DNA from 3 places in the Pueribacillus sp. YX66 genome. Region 3 is predicted to be linked to each of the others. Evidence: predicted binding sites of a transcription regulator. Region 3 holds the regulator's gene; each other region holds the start of a gene.
The links. Region 3 encodes CtsR, which represses protease genes until heat stress. Its sites were predicted from a motif close to ATGGTCAATAAAGGTCAAACA; they were not measured.

Region 1: a site for CtsR is predicted at 1,766-1,786, ahead of ABU914_RS00820 (ATP-dependent Clp protease ATP-binding subunit). Genes of this name have one in related genera too.
Region 2: a site for CtsR is predicted at 3,269-3,289, ahead of clpP (ATP-dependent Clp endopeptidase proteolytic subunit ClpP). Genes of this name have one in related genera too.

What each region holds. Positions count from the first base shown of each region.
Region 1 covers NZ_JBEUEL010000001.1:159,670-164,488, forward strand. The annotation lists gene ABU914_RS00810 (1,4-dihydroxy-2-naphthoate polyprenyltransferase) at 1-58, shown strand, start outside; gene ABU914_RS00815 (amidase) at 219-1,628, shown strand; gene ABU914_RS00820 (ATP-dependent Clp protease ATP-binding subunit) at 1,906-4,026, shown strand; partial or broken gene tnpA (IS200/IS605 family transposase) at 4,210-4,410, shown strand.
Region 2 covers NZ_JBEUEL010000001.1:67,211-72,029, reverse strand. The annotation lists gene ABU914_RS00365 (glutaredoxin family protein) at 293-544, opposite strand; gene rpoN (RNA polymerase factor sigma-54) at 560-1,894, opposite strand; tRNA gene ABU914_RS00355 (tRNA-Arg) at 2,025-2,103, shown strand; gene ABU914_RS00350 (DMT family transporter) at 2,263-3,213, shown strand; gene clpP (ATP-dependent Clp endopeptidase proteolytic subunit ClpP) at 3,347-3,931, shown strand; gene motB (flagellar motor protein MotB) at 4,150-4,819, opposite strand, start outside.
Region 3 covers NZ_JBEUEL010000015.1:60,102-64,920, forward strand. The annotation lists gene clpC (ATP-dependent protease ATP-binding subunit ClpC) at 1-1,317, opposite strand, end outside; gene mcsB (protein-arginine kinase McsB) at 1,349-2,416, opposite strand; gene mcsA (protein-arginine kinase activator protein McsA) at 2,420-2,956, opposite strand; gene ABU914_RS08655 (CtsR family transcriptional regulator) at 2,982-3,440, opposite strand; gene ABU914_RS08660 (MgtC/SapB family protein) at 3,653-4,354, opposite strand; rRNA gene rrf (5S ribosomal RNA) at 4,549-4,660, opposite strand.

The DNA of each region.
Region 1 (4,819 bases), on a different contig from region 3:
GCATACGATTTTTGGCTTTCTTGTCTCGATCGGTTTATTAATTGAATATATTTTCTGAGAAAAACGGTGGCTAGTGCTATCGTTTTTTCTGTTTCGTGTCTATTTTTTTCGAAACTCAGTGTAGTACGTTTAAGGCGAAATGAAGTGCTATAAAAGGAATTTTCATACTCATGTCAAAAGTATAATATAGACTAAGAAAAAATGAAGAGGTGAATAAAATGGAAATAACTGATTTATCTGCAACTGAACTATGTAATCAAATTCAAATGAAACAACTATCTCCAGTGGAAGTGATGAATGCTTACTTAGAACGGATTGAACAAGAAAATAAAAAATGGAATGCATACGTTACGATGAATGATCAGGCGTTAGATGAAGCTAAAAAAGCGGAAGACGTGTTAATGAAAGGTGAAAGTGTTGGTGCTCTTCACGGGATACCTATTGCGATAAAAGATTTAACCCCAACAGAAGGAATTGTGACAACTTATGGTTCACCTGTTTTTAAAGATTTTGTACCTAATTATGAACCAACGTTTTTAAAAAGAGTGAAATCAGCCGGAGCGATCGTAATAGGCAAAACGAATACACCAGAATTTGGTCACAAAGGGACGACAGATAATCCGCTCTTTGGGACGACAAAAAACCCTTGGGATGAGACATTAACTCCGGGGGGTTCAAGTGGCGGCTCGGCAGCAGCAGTTGCTGGAAAGCTCGCTCCATTCGCTGAAGGTAGTGATGGAGGAGGTTCTATTCGTATTCCTGCATCGTTAACTGGGACTTTTGGTTTTAAGCCGACTTTTGGTGTTGTACCACATGATGGTAATCTGAAAAATGTCTTCGGTTCTCAGCATCCTTACTTACATAATGGCCCAATGACGAGAACAGTAGAAGATGCTGTTTTGTTATTTTCGGTCATGCGAGGGTATGCAGAGGACGACCCTGATTCAGCGCCGATAACGGAAAAACATGAAATAAAAGCGTTGAAAGATATTAAAATTGCATACACTCCTAATTTCGGTTTATTCGAAATCTCTCATGACGTTTTATCAGTCATTCAAAAAGCTTGTAAAAATTTTACTGACCTCGGATGTCAAGTTGAAGAAGTGAACATTGATTTAGGTTTAAGCAAACGCGATTTATTACGAACGTTTTCGGGCCTCTGGTGTGTTAGCTATGCGACAAACTATGGTGACCTTTACGATGCACAGCCAGAAAGCTTTTCAGATAATTTAGCAAAGATGATTGCAGTAGGCAGAAAAATAACGGCTGTAGATTATAAACGGTTAGATTGGAATCGTACGAAAGTTTGGAATGCGATTCAACAGCTTTTTCAAGAATATGATTATATCGTGTCCCCGACGTTAGCGACTACAGCTTTTGACCATCAATTCGCTGGTCCATCTGTCATTAATGGGAAAGAGGTAAATCCGGTAAACGATTGGATGCTAACCCAAGCATACAATCTTACAGGTCACCCAGCTGCTTCCTTGCCAGTTGGATTAACAGAAGCAGGATTGCCTGTCGGACTTCAAATAGCGAGTAAAAAGTTTGCAGATAACGAATTATTACAACTATGCAAACAATATGAGCACGCATTTGAAACATATATAAGTCCTCCAAACGTATGAGTATGTCATTTAAATCCGTTGCTGCTTTTGTAGTGACGGATTTAAAATTGTTGTTTTAAAAACTCGTATTGATAATTCCGAAAAAAATTTTCATAAAACACTTGAAAGTCAAAGAAGGTCAGAGTATAATAAAAGCAAAGGTCAAAGTTGGTCAAGTAAAAGACCTAATTTAAGTTAATAAATTTTTTTCGAACAAAGGTCAAAGATAATCAAAGTCAAAGCAAATAATAAACTTAGATTGCTAGGAAACTAGAAAAAATTAAAAAGGAGGAAATGAATGATGGGAGTTTGTGAAAAATGTCAAACAAACAAAGCAACAATTCAGATGAAACTAGGTCTGAATGGAAAGATTCAACAATTTAAATTATGTGAAACTTGTTATCGTGAAATTCAAAAAGATAGTCAAGCTCAATTTCAATCGATGTTCGGAAATCATTTCAACGACATGTTCCAAGGTTTTATGAATGGTCAAGGTCATGGTCCTCAAGTACAGCAAAAAGTGCAACAGCAACAAGGTGGGTTACTTGAGCAACTTGGTCACAATTTAATGAATGATGCAAAAGCAGGACGCATCGATCCAGTTATCGGTCGAGATAAAGAAATTGATCGCGTCATCGAAATTTTGAACCGTCGAAACAAAAATAATCCAGTGCTTATCGGAGAACCAGGAGTAGGAAAAACTGCAATTGCAGAAGGACTTGCTCTAAAAATTTATGAAGGAAACGTTCCGACCAAGTTATTGAACAAAGAAGTGTATTTGCTAGATGTGGCTTCACTCGTTGCAAATACAGGGATTCGCGGGCAATTTGAAGAAAGAATGAAGCAGCTTATTACTGAATTAAAGCAACGTCAAGATGTTATTTTATTCGTCGATGAGCTTCACTTAATCGTTGGTGCAGGAACTGCGGAAGGCTCTTCTATGGATGTCGGAAATATTTTTAAACCTGCACTTGCACGCGGCGAACTTCAATTGGTCGGAGCAACAACGTTAAACGAATACCGTCAAATTGAGAAAGATGCCGCACTAGAACGTCGTTTTCAGCCTGTTGTTGTTGACGAACCATCTGTTGAAGCAACGCTAGAAATTTTGAAAGGTTTACAGCCAAAATACGAAGATTATCATGAAATTCGTTATTCTGATGATGCGCTAGAAGCGTGTGCGACTTTATCGCATCGTTATATTCAAGATCGATTCCTGCCAGACAAAGCGATTGATTTGCTTGATGAAGCAGGTTCTAAGAAAAACTTAATTCAGTCCGCAACGGATCGTGGAAAAGCAGAAGCACGCTTACAAGAAATTATCGCTGAGAAAGAAAAAGCAGCAAGCGAAGAAGATTATGAACGTGCTGCTTACTTGCGAACAGAAGAACTACGAATTCAACAAGAGTTGGAACAAGCTGAAGAAAATGAAAAAGAAGTTGTAACTGTTGAAGATATTCAACAAATTATTGAAGAAAAAACAGGTATCCCTGTTACGAAACTTCAAGCAGATGAACAATCGAAACTGCAAAACTTACAAGCAAATTTAGCGAAAAAAGTGATTGGTCAAGATGAAGCTGTTGAAAAAGTAGCTAAAGCGATTCGCCGTAGTCGTGCAGGTTTAAAAGCGAAAGATCGCCCAATCGGTTCATTTTTATTCGTTGGTCCTACAGGTGTAGGTAAGACAGAATTAACGCGAGTGTTAGCTGAAGAGTTATTTGGCTCGAAAGATGCGTTTATTCGTTTAGACATGAGTGAGTATATGGAAAAACATTCAGTTTCGAAAATTATCGGGTCACCTCCTGGGTATGTCGGACATGAAGAAGCAGGACAATTAACTGAAAAAGTTCGACGCAACCCTTACAGTATCGTGCTTTTGGATGAAATTGAAAAAGCACATCCAGACGTTCAGCATATGTTCTTGCAAATTATGGAAGACGGTCGATTAACTGATAGCCAAGGGCGCACAGTCAGTTTTAAAGATACAGTTATCATTATGACAAGTAATGCTGGTTCCGGCGTGAAAGAAATCAAAGTCGGGTTTAATGCAGACGAATCAAATGCTGTTGCTGATCTTGAAAGCTTAACCCCTTATTTCAAACCTGAGTTTCTTAACCGTTTTGATAGCATTATTCGCTTTAAAGAATTAGATGAAGAACACTTGTTAGCGATCATTTCGCTCATGCTTGAAGAGCTAGAACAATCATTACAAGAAACAGGTAAAACGATTGAAGTTAGCGAAGAAGCGAAGCGGAAACTTGTTGAACTTGGTTATGATCCTCGGTTTGGAGCAAGACCACTTCGCCGAGTGATTCAAGAAAAAATCGAAGACAAAATTGCCGATGTTTTATTAGATGAACAAGACATCAAAAAAATGTATGTTGATGTCGAGTATGACGACATTGTTGTCAAGAAATAAAGTTTTGTTGCAATGTGCTATTTATTTAAGTAGCACATTGCTTTTTTTAATGGTTTAGAAAACCCCAGGCTATGCCGGGGGTTCCAGAGAGCTTATAGCGTGGTAACAAAAAAACCTCACTTCATGGTAGGATAAAGTTGGTTTCCCGACCACTTCATCTCGCCAAGAAGGAGGTATGCCCTTATGAAGGACATGAACAGTTTAGCACATACAACATGGAATTGTAAGTATCACATAGTCTTTGCCCCAAAATACAGAAGGCAGATCATTTATGGAAAATACAAAAAGAGTATTGGACAAATAATAAGAGATTTATGTGAAAGGAAAGGTGTAATCATTCATGAAGCAAATGCCTGTCCAGATCATATCCACATGTTAGTTAGCACCAGTTCACACTGGTGGTTTTGATTTAAAGTGTTTATTTGCTGATATGATTTATATCGCTTTTAAACTTCGTATTTCAAGATTTTTTTTGCGAGACCCATACAAAAGAAGGGAGTGAAAACCGCAAGAAAAAAATTTTCCTACAATTGTAGGAATAGTCAAAAAGAATAATTCTTTTTATACTATATTTAAGCATTCATGATGACTTTGTCACACGACCTAGGCTAATGAATCTTGGACAAGCAGATGAATACACCCTTTACCCCTCCTTTTATGAAGAGCTTCTTCATAAAGATACAGCTTGTCCACATTGCGTGCCGAATTGACGGCACGATTTTTTTTACACATTTCAAAATATGGTCGATTGTCATGCTAATTTAGTCATAAAAACAAAAAGTTAGGAGGGAAT
Region 2 (4,819 bases), on a different contig from region 3:
ACCTAAACCAGTAGTGACATGAAATCCCTTCACTATTCATACCACAAATTCAATGAGATTTACATGCAGGATTGTCACAGTTTGTAAAACTGTGCCTTTATTATTCTTTGAAAAACGACATTTTTCATCGTTTACACTGCTTCTTATTATACGGTTATTAAATTCTATTTCGCAACTGTGAAATCTGTGAGAAATTCCGAACATCCCACCTCGCTTTGACAAATAGATTTAGACTCGTAAATAGACGCACACAAAAATATAAGCTTACCTTAAGCGGTAAGCTTCCAATCCTTCATTTATTTTGAAACATTTTTTCAAAAGCTTCGTTCAAATTGTGCTCATCAACGATGCCTTCCACAATGACCTCACCGTTTACTTTGACGACAGGAATACGAAGGTGGTATCGCTCCAACAATGCATCGTTTTCGTAAATGTTCATTTTTTTAATAGAAAGCTCCCACTTTTTTTCAAGTGCTCTTAACGCTTCTTCTGCATCATCACATAATGGGCAATTGTTTTTCGTATATAATGTAACATCAGTCATTTCATTTTATCCTTTCTATTGGAAACGCTTTCGTTTTGCGGATGATGGGATGTGCAACTCTTCACGGTACTTTGCTACCGTTCTTCTTGAAATCGCTATCCCTTCACGTTCTTTTAAAAGATCCGAAATCTTTTGGTCTGATAACGGTTTTTGTTTGTTTTCTGATTCAATTAGTTTCACGATTGCGTGTTTGACCGCGGTTGAAGAAGCTCCGCTTCCATCGGAAGATTGAATTTTTGATGTAAACATATCTTTTAATTCAAAAATACCTTTCGGGGTTTGGATCACTTTTTGTCTTACAGCACGGCTCACTGTAGATTCATGCACCCCAATCTGCTCGGCAACTTCTTTTAACGTCATAGGTTTTAAATAGGCTAACCCTTTTTCAAGAAAATCCGTTTGCTTTTCTACAATGGCCTCTGTCAGCATTTGTAGCGTAAGTCTACGTTGTTCAATACTACGAATGAGCCAAAGCACTTTACTATGTTTTTCATGCATATATTTCTGTGCCTCGTCTTTTCCTGTTTGTGATAACATGTATTGATACTGGCGATTTAACTGAACAGTCGGCAACATATAATCGTTGACGATGACACGATAGCCATCATCGCCTCTTTCAACGGTGACGTCAGGAATTAAATATTTCGTCGTCTCATCGCTAAATGCCGACCCTGGCTTCGGGTCAAGCATACGTATAAGATCAGCCGAGGCTTGAATGTCCGCCAATGTGACATCATACTTCTTAGCAAGTTCTGCCCACTTTTTGGTCGCCAATCGTTCCAAATCATCCTTCACAATCCATTCTGTTAGTGGACTGCGCTCTTCCAAATTTTCAAGTTGCCAAAGCAAACATTCTTGTAATGATCGAGCTCCGATTCCGATCGGTTCAAACTGGCGAAACAACTCGAAGGCAGCTGCAACCTCTTCTTCATCTATTTTTAATATTGTTGCAGCATCTTCAAGCGAAATCGTTAAGTATCCTGCATCGTCAAGGTTTTCAATTAAAAACACGACGATTCCTCGCTCATGCTTAGGAAAAGACAACTCGTGCGCTTGTTTTAGCAAATAAGCTTGTAAATTTTCTTCTTTATTATGAAAATAATCGACAGGATTATCGTTTTCATTGTCTGAATCGTGCGATGACGATCCATTTGAATAGCTCTGGTAATACAACGCTCCGTCGTCAGATTTATCTTCTTTTAATTCTAATAACGGATTTTCTAACGCTTCTTCTTTCAAGAAATCGAGTAATTCAGTGTTCGAGTATTGTAAAATCGAAATCGCTTGACGGAGTTCAGTCGTCATGACGAGCTTTGTTGTCTGTTTTTGAAATAAACCAATTTCCAACATCATCACGCCCTCCTTCTTAATATATTACTATAGAAGCACTTGTTACAGTTCGACTTTTTTCGAAATAATAAATGACATCATTTGACATTGCAAACTTGTTTTTTTTCAAGTATAATGAAGAATGCAGTTTGCGCTCGTAGCTCAGCTGGATAGAGCGGTGGTTTCCGGTACCACGTCATGCAGGGGTTCGAGTCCTCTCGAGCGCGCCATACATAAAGTATAATTTGATGAAATGTATTAAGCGACAGCTTATTTTTATTCTTACATAATGGAAAAAAGCGGATGATTTAATCAGCCGCTTTTTTTGTACATAAAAAATATACGTTTGAACTTTGACTTGCTCCGTATATGATGAAATGGGGTTCAGTATGAATAGAGACTCTCGATGGATTGGATATGTATATGTCCTTTTAGGTGCCTCATTTTGGGGTGTTGGCGGGACGGTTGCTCAACATTTGTTTCATAATGAAAACATGTCCGTTGAGTGGCTCGTGTCATTTCGTCTCATCGTCTCGGGCCTTATGTTGCTTACGATCGCAGGACTAAGAAAAAAGAAAATGAACGTCATTCGCATATGGTCAAATCGACAAGATGCAATTAAATTGATCGTGTTTAGTCTTTTAGGAATGCTCGCCGTTCAATACACATATATGATATCCATCCAATTAGGTAACGCTGCGGTCGCAACATTGCTTCAATATTTAGCACCAATTTTTATTATGATTTATTTAATTATAAATAAAGTGACCCTACTTCAACGTAAAGAAATCATCGCGATTTTGCTTGCACTAACGGGAACTTTTCTACTCCTTACAAACGGGTCTGTCCATCATTTGTCTGTCCCAATCGGCGCAATCATTTGGGGTATTTTATCGGGAATTGCCCTCGCCTTCTATACCCTTTATCCGAAACGCTTACTTGATAAGTGGGGTTCACTAGCTGTCGTCGGTTGGGCTATGCTCATCGGCGGAAGCTGCCTTGCTCTTTTTTACCCACCTTGGGAGGTCGACATGACCGACTGGACGATTTCGACCGTTGGTTATTTAATTTTTGTCGTTATTTTCGGTACGATGTTTGCCTTTTGGTTTTATCTTGAAAGTCTTACGTATTTAAAACCTCAAGAAACGAGCTTGCTAGGAACTGTTGAGCCACTCACTGCAATCATCACTTCAGTTTTATGGTTACAAATTCCGTTCGGCATCTTTCAACTGATTGGCTCGGGTTTGATTTTAACGAATATCATTTTTTTAACAATCTTTCCAGACAACAAGCCATTAATGAAAGACGTTTTAAAAAAGAATGTTACGGGAAAGATGTAGACGGAGACTTTATCAAAGCATTTTTTAAATTAAAAGGAAATTTTAGCAAACTTTATATTTGACCTATCTTGACCTTTTAGTTATGATGGAACTACATAAAGTGCTTTTTGAAATAAAAGGAGGATGAACGTATATGCATTTAATACCTACAGTCATTGAACAAACGAGCAGAGGAGAACGTGCGTATGACATTTACTCTCGCTTACTGAAAGACCGCATCATCATGCTTGGAAGTGCAATTGACGATACGGTTGCAAACTCAATCGTCGCACAGCTTTTATTTTTAGCTGCCGAAGATCCTGATAAAGATATTTCTCTTTACATTAATAGTCCTGGTGGTTCAATCACGGCGGGAATGGCGATTTACGATACGATGCAACACATTAAACCTGACGTATCCACGATTTGTATCGGATTGGCTGCTTCAATGGGATCCTTTTTATTAATGGCTGGTGCAAAAGGAAAACGTTTTGCTCTTCCAAATAGTGAAGTCATGATTCACCAGCCTCTTGGTGGCACACAAGGGCAAGCTGCTGATATTGAAATTCATGCGAAACGGATTATTCAAATGCGTGAGAAACTTAACAAAATCTATGCTGAGCGTACAGGTCAATCACTCGAAATCATTGAACGTGATACCGACCGAGATAAGTTTTTATCTGCTGAAGAAGCGAAAGAATACGGACTCATTGACGAAGTCCTTTACGAGACGAAATAAAATACTCACCTTTCTTTAGATGAGTATCAAGTAGACAAAGTCAAAAAAAGCGACTTTGTCTATATTTTTTTAACGATTAACAGAGAGAAGAGAGACACTTTATTAATGAGCACAAACTCTATGGCAACGTTTATGCTCATACAACCTGTACTTCAGCCACGATGGATGAAAGTGTTCCTCAACGAGTTGAACTCGCCCAACAAGTAGGGCGAGTTCGCTTATTCTTCATTAATTTTCAAGTCATAGTTTGGAGTGATTAACACTTCAACCCGGCGATTTTTCGCACGGTTTTCTGCAGTATCATTGTTTGCAATCGGCCGATATTCCCCGTATCCTTTTGCACTTAAATAATCGGGCTCAAGATTATCATTTTCCAACAACACTTCCATAAAATGAATTGCACGCATCACACTTAGATGCCAATTTGAGCTATACGCTGCATTATGAATCGGAACGTTGTCTGTATGACCACTTATCGTTACATGCCGTGGCGGATCAGATACGATAAACTTGGAAATTTCGACACCTAATTCATGAGCTTCTTTTTTTACATCAGCACTACCAGAATCAAATAATGCATCATCTAAAATTGTAATTTGCAATCCTTCGCCTGATAAATTTGTCGTTAAACGGTTCGTTAAATCGTGACTTTGAATATATTCATCAATCCGTTTCTGCAACGCTATTAATTCTTCCAGTTCATTCATCGCAGCTGTATCATGCAGTTCACTCGACATTTCGTCAGGTACAATTTGCTCATTAGGGCTCGGATATTCCATAATCCCAGAACTCGATGTAAATACACTACTTAACGACTGGGCAAGGTCACGAAACTTGGCAGCATCTAATGAACTCATCGCAAACAGTACGATAAACAATGCGAGTAGC
Region 3 (4,819 bases):
AGCTTTTTCAAACTCTTGGCTTTGAACAGCAGCATCTTTTTCTTTTCTAACTTCCTCAAGTTTTTGTTCCAATTCTTTCAAATTGGGTGGTGTTGTATAAGAACGTAGTCTTACTTTTGAGCCGGCTTCGTCAATAAGATCGATCGCTTTGTCCGGGAGAAATCGATCAGAAATATAACGGTCCGAAAGACGAACAGCCGCTTCAATCGACTCATCCGGGATTGTCACCCGATGGTGTGCTTCGTATCGATCACGTAGACCTCTCAAAATTTGAATCGATTCTTCTAACGTTGGCTCATTCACTTGAATCGGTTGAAAACGACGTTCAAGCGCTGCATCTTTCTCAATATATTTTCGATATTCATCTAATGTTGTCGCTCCGATACATTGCAATTCACCACGAGAAAGCGCTGGCTTCAATATGTTCGACGCATCGATTGCACCTTCGGCACCACCAGCTCCGATTAACGTGTGCAATTCATCGATGAACAAAATGATGTTGCCAGCTTGACGAATTTCGTCCATCACTTTTTTCAAACGATCCTCGAATTCACCGCGATATTTTGTACCAGCTACAACCGTTCCCATGTCAAGCGTCATCACACGCTTATCACGTAAAATCTCTGGTACTTCATTGTCGACGATTTGTTGAGCCAATCCTTCGGCAATCGCTGTTTTCCCAACACCTGGCTCACCGATAATAACTGGATTGTTTTTCGTACGACGACTTAATACTTCAATGACACGTTGAATTTCTTTGCTTCTCCCAATGACAGGATCGAGTCCACCCTCACGTGCCACTTGTGTTAAATCGCGCGCCAGACTATCTAGTGTCGGTGTATTCGCATTCGTAATCGCACTTTGGTTGCTCGAGCTTGTTTCATTACTTCCTAACAATTGAAGCACTTGCTGTCTTGCTTTATTTAAACTAATTCCTAAATTGTTAAGTACCCGTGCAGCAACCCCTTCACCTTCGCGAATTAAACCGAGCAAAATGTGCTCCGTCCCAACGTAAGAATGCCCTAACTTACGAGCTTCATCCATCGAAAGCTCAATCACTTTTTTCGCTCGTGGTGTATAATGGATTGATTGCACTTTTTCTGTGCTACTACCAATGAGCGACTCCACTTCTTTTTGAATTTTTTCAGGGTCAAGATTTAAAGCGATTAATGCTTTTGCTGCAATACCTTCTCCTTCACGAATAAGTCCTAACAATATATGTTCTGTTCCTACGTTATGATGACCTAATCGGATCGCTTCTTCCTGAGCAAGCGCCAACACTTTTTGCGCTCTTTCTGTAAATCTTCCAAACATCATATTCGGTTCATCCTCCTTCTACGTATTCGCCTTATTGCTCTTTTAATTTTAATGCCTCGCGTATAATCGATGCTCTACGAATATCACGTTCATTCGGACTGAGGCGTTCTCCTGCATATTGCTGTAAAAAGCCTGGTTGAGTTAAGATCATTAACTCATTTAAAATCGTCCGAGATACATCTTGAATAAGCGAAAGATCGATACCAAGACGAACATCTGACAAACAATTTGCCGCTTCTTTAGAATCGATAATCCGGCTATATTGCAAAACGCCATATGAACGATATACACGGTTCTCCAATTGCGTTTTTGAATTTTGCAAAAGCATTTCTCTTGCGTGTCGCTCACGTTCAATGAGCTGTAATACAACGCTTTGCAAGTCTTCCACTATATCCATTTCCGACTTGCCTAACGTCATTTGATTAGAAATTTGAAAAAGGTTACCTAATGCTTCGCTACCTTCCCCGTAAATTCCTCTTACGACAAGCCCTAGTTGATTAATTGCTGGGGCAATTCGGTTTAGTTGTTGTGTTAACACAAGGGCTGGCAAATGCATCATAACCGATGCGCGCATCCCGGTTCCAACGTTCGTAGGGCAACTTGTCAAGTAGCCTCGCTTTTCATCAAAAGCAAAATCAAGTGTTTCTTCGAGTAAATCATCAATATGATTCGAACGTTCAAGTACTTCTTTTAATTTTAAACCAGAGGCTAGATGTTGAATACGAATATGGTCCTCTTCATTTATCATAATGCTGATTGACTCATCTGCACTAAGTAGAACAGCACCATGGGATGCATCATTCGCGAGATGTGGACTAATAAGATGCTTTTCGACTAATACTTGCTTTTGAATCGACTCCATATCTTGCATAAGGATTAGCTCGAGCTTTGCTAATTCATCGTTTGTATGTTTTCCGATGTGTGACTTTATTTGATTTAATACCGCTTCCCCATCGTGTTTATATGTTAAAAGTGGAAATGTATATTCATCAAGGTTCCTTGCTAATCGTATGCGACTACTTAAAACGATATCATCATCTGGCCCCGATTCTTTCATCCATGGACTAATTGCTTCACTAATAAATCGCTCTAATGACATCGATCATTCCCCCTTTTCATCTCCATATTGTTTTTCGAGGGAACGAAGCTCATCACGAATGAGCGCTGCTTTTTCAAACTCTTCTTTTTCAATATAATCTTGCATCGTTTCTTTTAAAAGAGCAATTTTTTTCCTTACATGAAGATCAGCTGCGCCGCGCTTCGGAATTTTCCCCGAGTGAGTATGATTTCCGCTGTGTACTCGTTTAAGAAGGGGATCAAGTTTCGCGTCAAATGTTTCATAACAATTTGCACAACCAAACCGTCCAATTTTCGCAAATTGTTCATACGTCATTCCACACTTTTCACATTTTGGACTCGCAAATGTAAAACTGTTCGTTTTTTTATTATTTTTGAAAGGTTGGTCAAAATTTAACAATCCTGTTAATAACTGATGAATAGAAAAGTTATTTTGCCCGTAGATCATATCTCCTTTATTTTTAGCACACTGCTCACATAAGTGCATCTCCATCTTTTCCCCATTTACAATTTTCGTAAAATGGAGTGTTGCAGGATGGATTTTGCAATTTTGACATTCCACTTTTCACCCCTCCATATCCCATATACTATATTTTATATTTTAAAGTAATAAACATCGCTTTTAGTAAATTCGCTCTCAGTTCATCACGTGTCGGCAAATCAATAGAGATTGTCTCCCGATCGATGACACTTAACATCATTCTAGCTTCTCTTTCAGATATCACTTTTTCTTCAAGTAAGCGGAAAATTAAATCTTCTGCCGCAGTTTGTGATAATTTATAACCGATTAACTCGATCAATTGATCGATTAACTCAGCTTTATCATTTGGTCGAATTTTAATAATCCGGATATACCCTCCCCCACCCCGTTTACTCTCCACGATATAGCCTTTTTCAACTGTAAATCTCGTATTGATCACATAGTTAATTTGTGAGGGGACGCATTGAAATTTTTCTGCAACTTCATGTCGCTTTATTTCAATCGTATTACTTCCGCTCAAAATTTTCTTCAAATAGGCTTCAATGATATCAGAAATATTTTTCATCGACCTCCCCACCTTTCTGACTTTGACTATATTTGACTTTATGTATTTAGTATACTCGATCTAAAAAAAAGGTTGCAACCCTTTCAGACAAGTATTTTCAATAATTGGGCACAAATCCACTACTGAAATTTTTACAAGCATCCCCATTCAATCCCTTATTTACCTATTTTCCCCATTTCGACCTGAAACAAAACATAATTAATCATGATTATTTAATCGATACCATTCACAACTTTTAACACACGATTATGACTCATCAACTGATCGATTGCCAAAGTCATATTTTTATTGCGGTTATACTGACAATGGAGCGTATATTTTCGAAGGATGATTCCATCTTTTTTTAATTTATCAACCGATTTTTTTTCAACGCGAATTGAAAATGAGTCTAACATTTGTGTAACATCTTGCAATGTCAAGTCGTCATCGCCTTGTACAATTAACACTCTACGACTTTCCTTTTTCACGTACAGCGGTTCAATTTTTGTCAGTAAAAACAAGCTTAGAACAACGATCACCGTAGCTAAAATCGCTTCAAAATACATTCCTGCTCCGACAACTAACCCAATTCCAGCAACAACCCAGATCGAAGCAGCTGTCGTCAGTCCTCTCACCATTCGACCATGAACAATAATTGTACCTGCACCTAGAAAACCGATCCCACTAATGACATACGATGGAATACGAGCAGGATCAAAACGTACATTTTCATGCATACCAATATGTTTTTCAAATCCGTAAATTGACATCGTCATCATTAAGCAAGAGCCAACACCGACTAAAAGATGTGTTCTCAACCCCGCTGGATGTTGTTTAAACTCTCTTTCTAATCCAACAAAACCAGCTAACACAGCAGCAACAAACATCCGTACTGCCACAACAAATAGATCATGATTAAACAATGAGGATAACACCGACAATTCGTCACCTTCTTTCTATCTTCTTAAAATTAGTATATTAAGAAGATGCTTTTCCTATTGAAGTCATCAACAAATTATTATTGGATAACCCACTTTTTTAATAAAAACAAAAAGAACTCGCTCAAACATCAACTTACTCCTAAAAAGCAAAAAAACAGCGACTTATCGCTGTTTATTTCTCCAAATCTGCCCAGCAACGTCCTACTCTCACAGGCAAAGCCCATTACCATCGGCGCTGAAGAGCTTAACTTCCGTGTTCGGCATGGGAACGGGTGTGACCTCTTCGCTATCGTCACTAGACAGTCGTCGGTATGTTCAACAATTTGTGTTGAATGACCTTTTATGTATTTATGAAGGTTGAACCTTCAAAACTAGATACGACATCCCATCGTTTTGCTGTCCTGCTTTGACGCCTCGTAAGCGCCAAAGCCTTCGTTTGTGGTTAAGTCCTCGACCGAT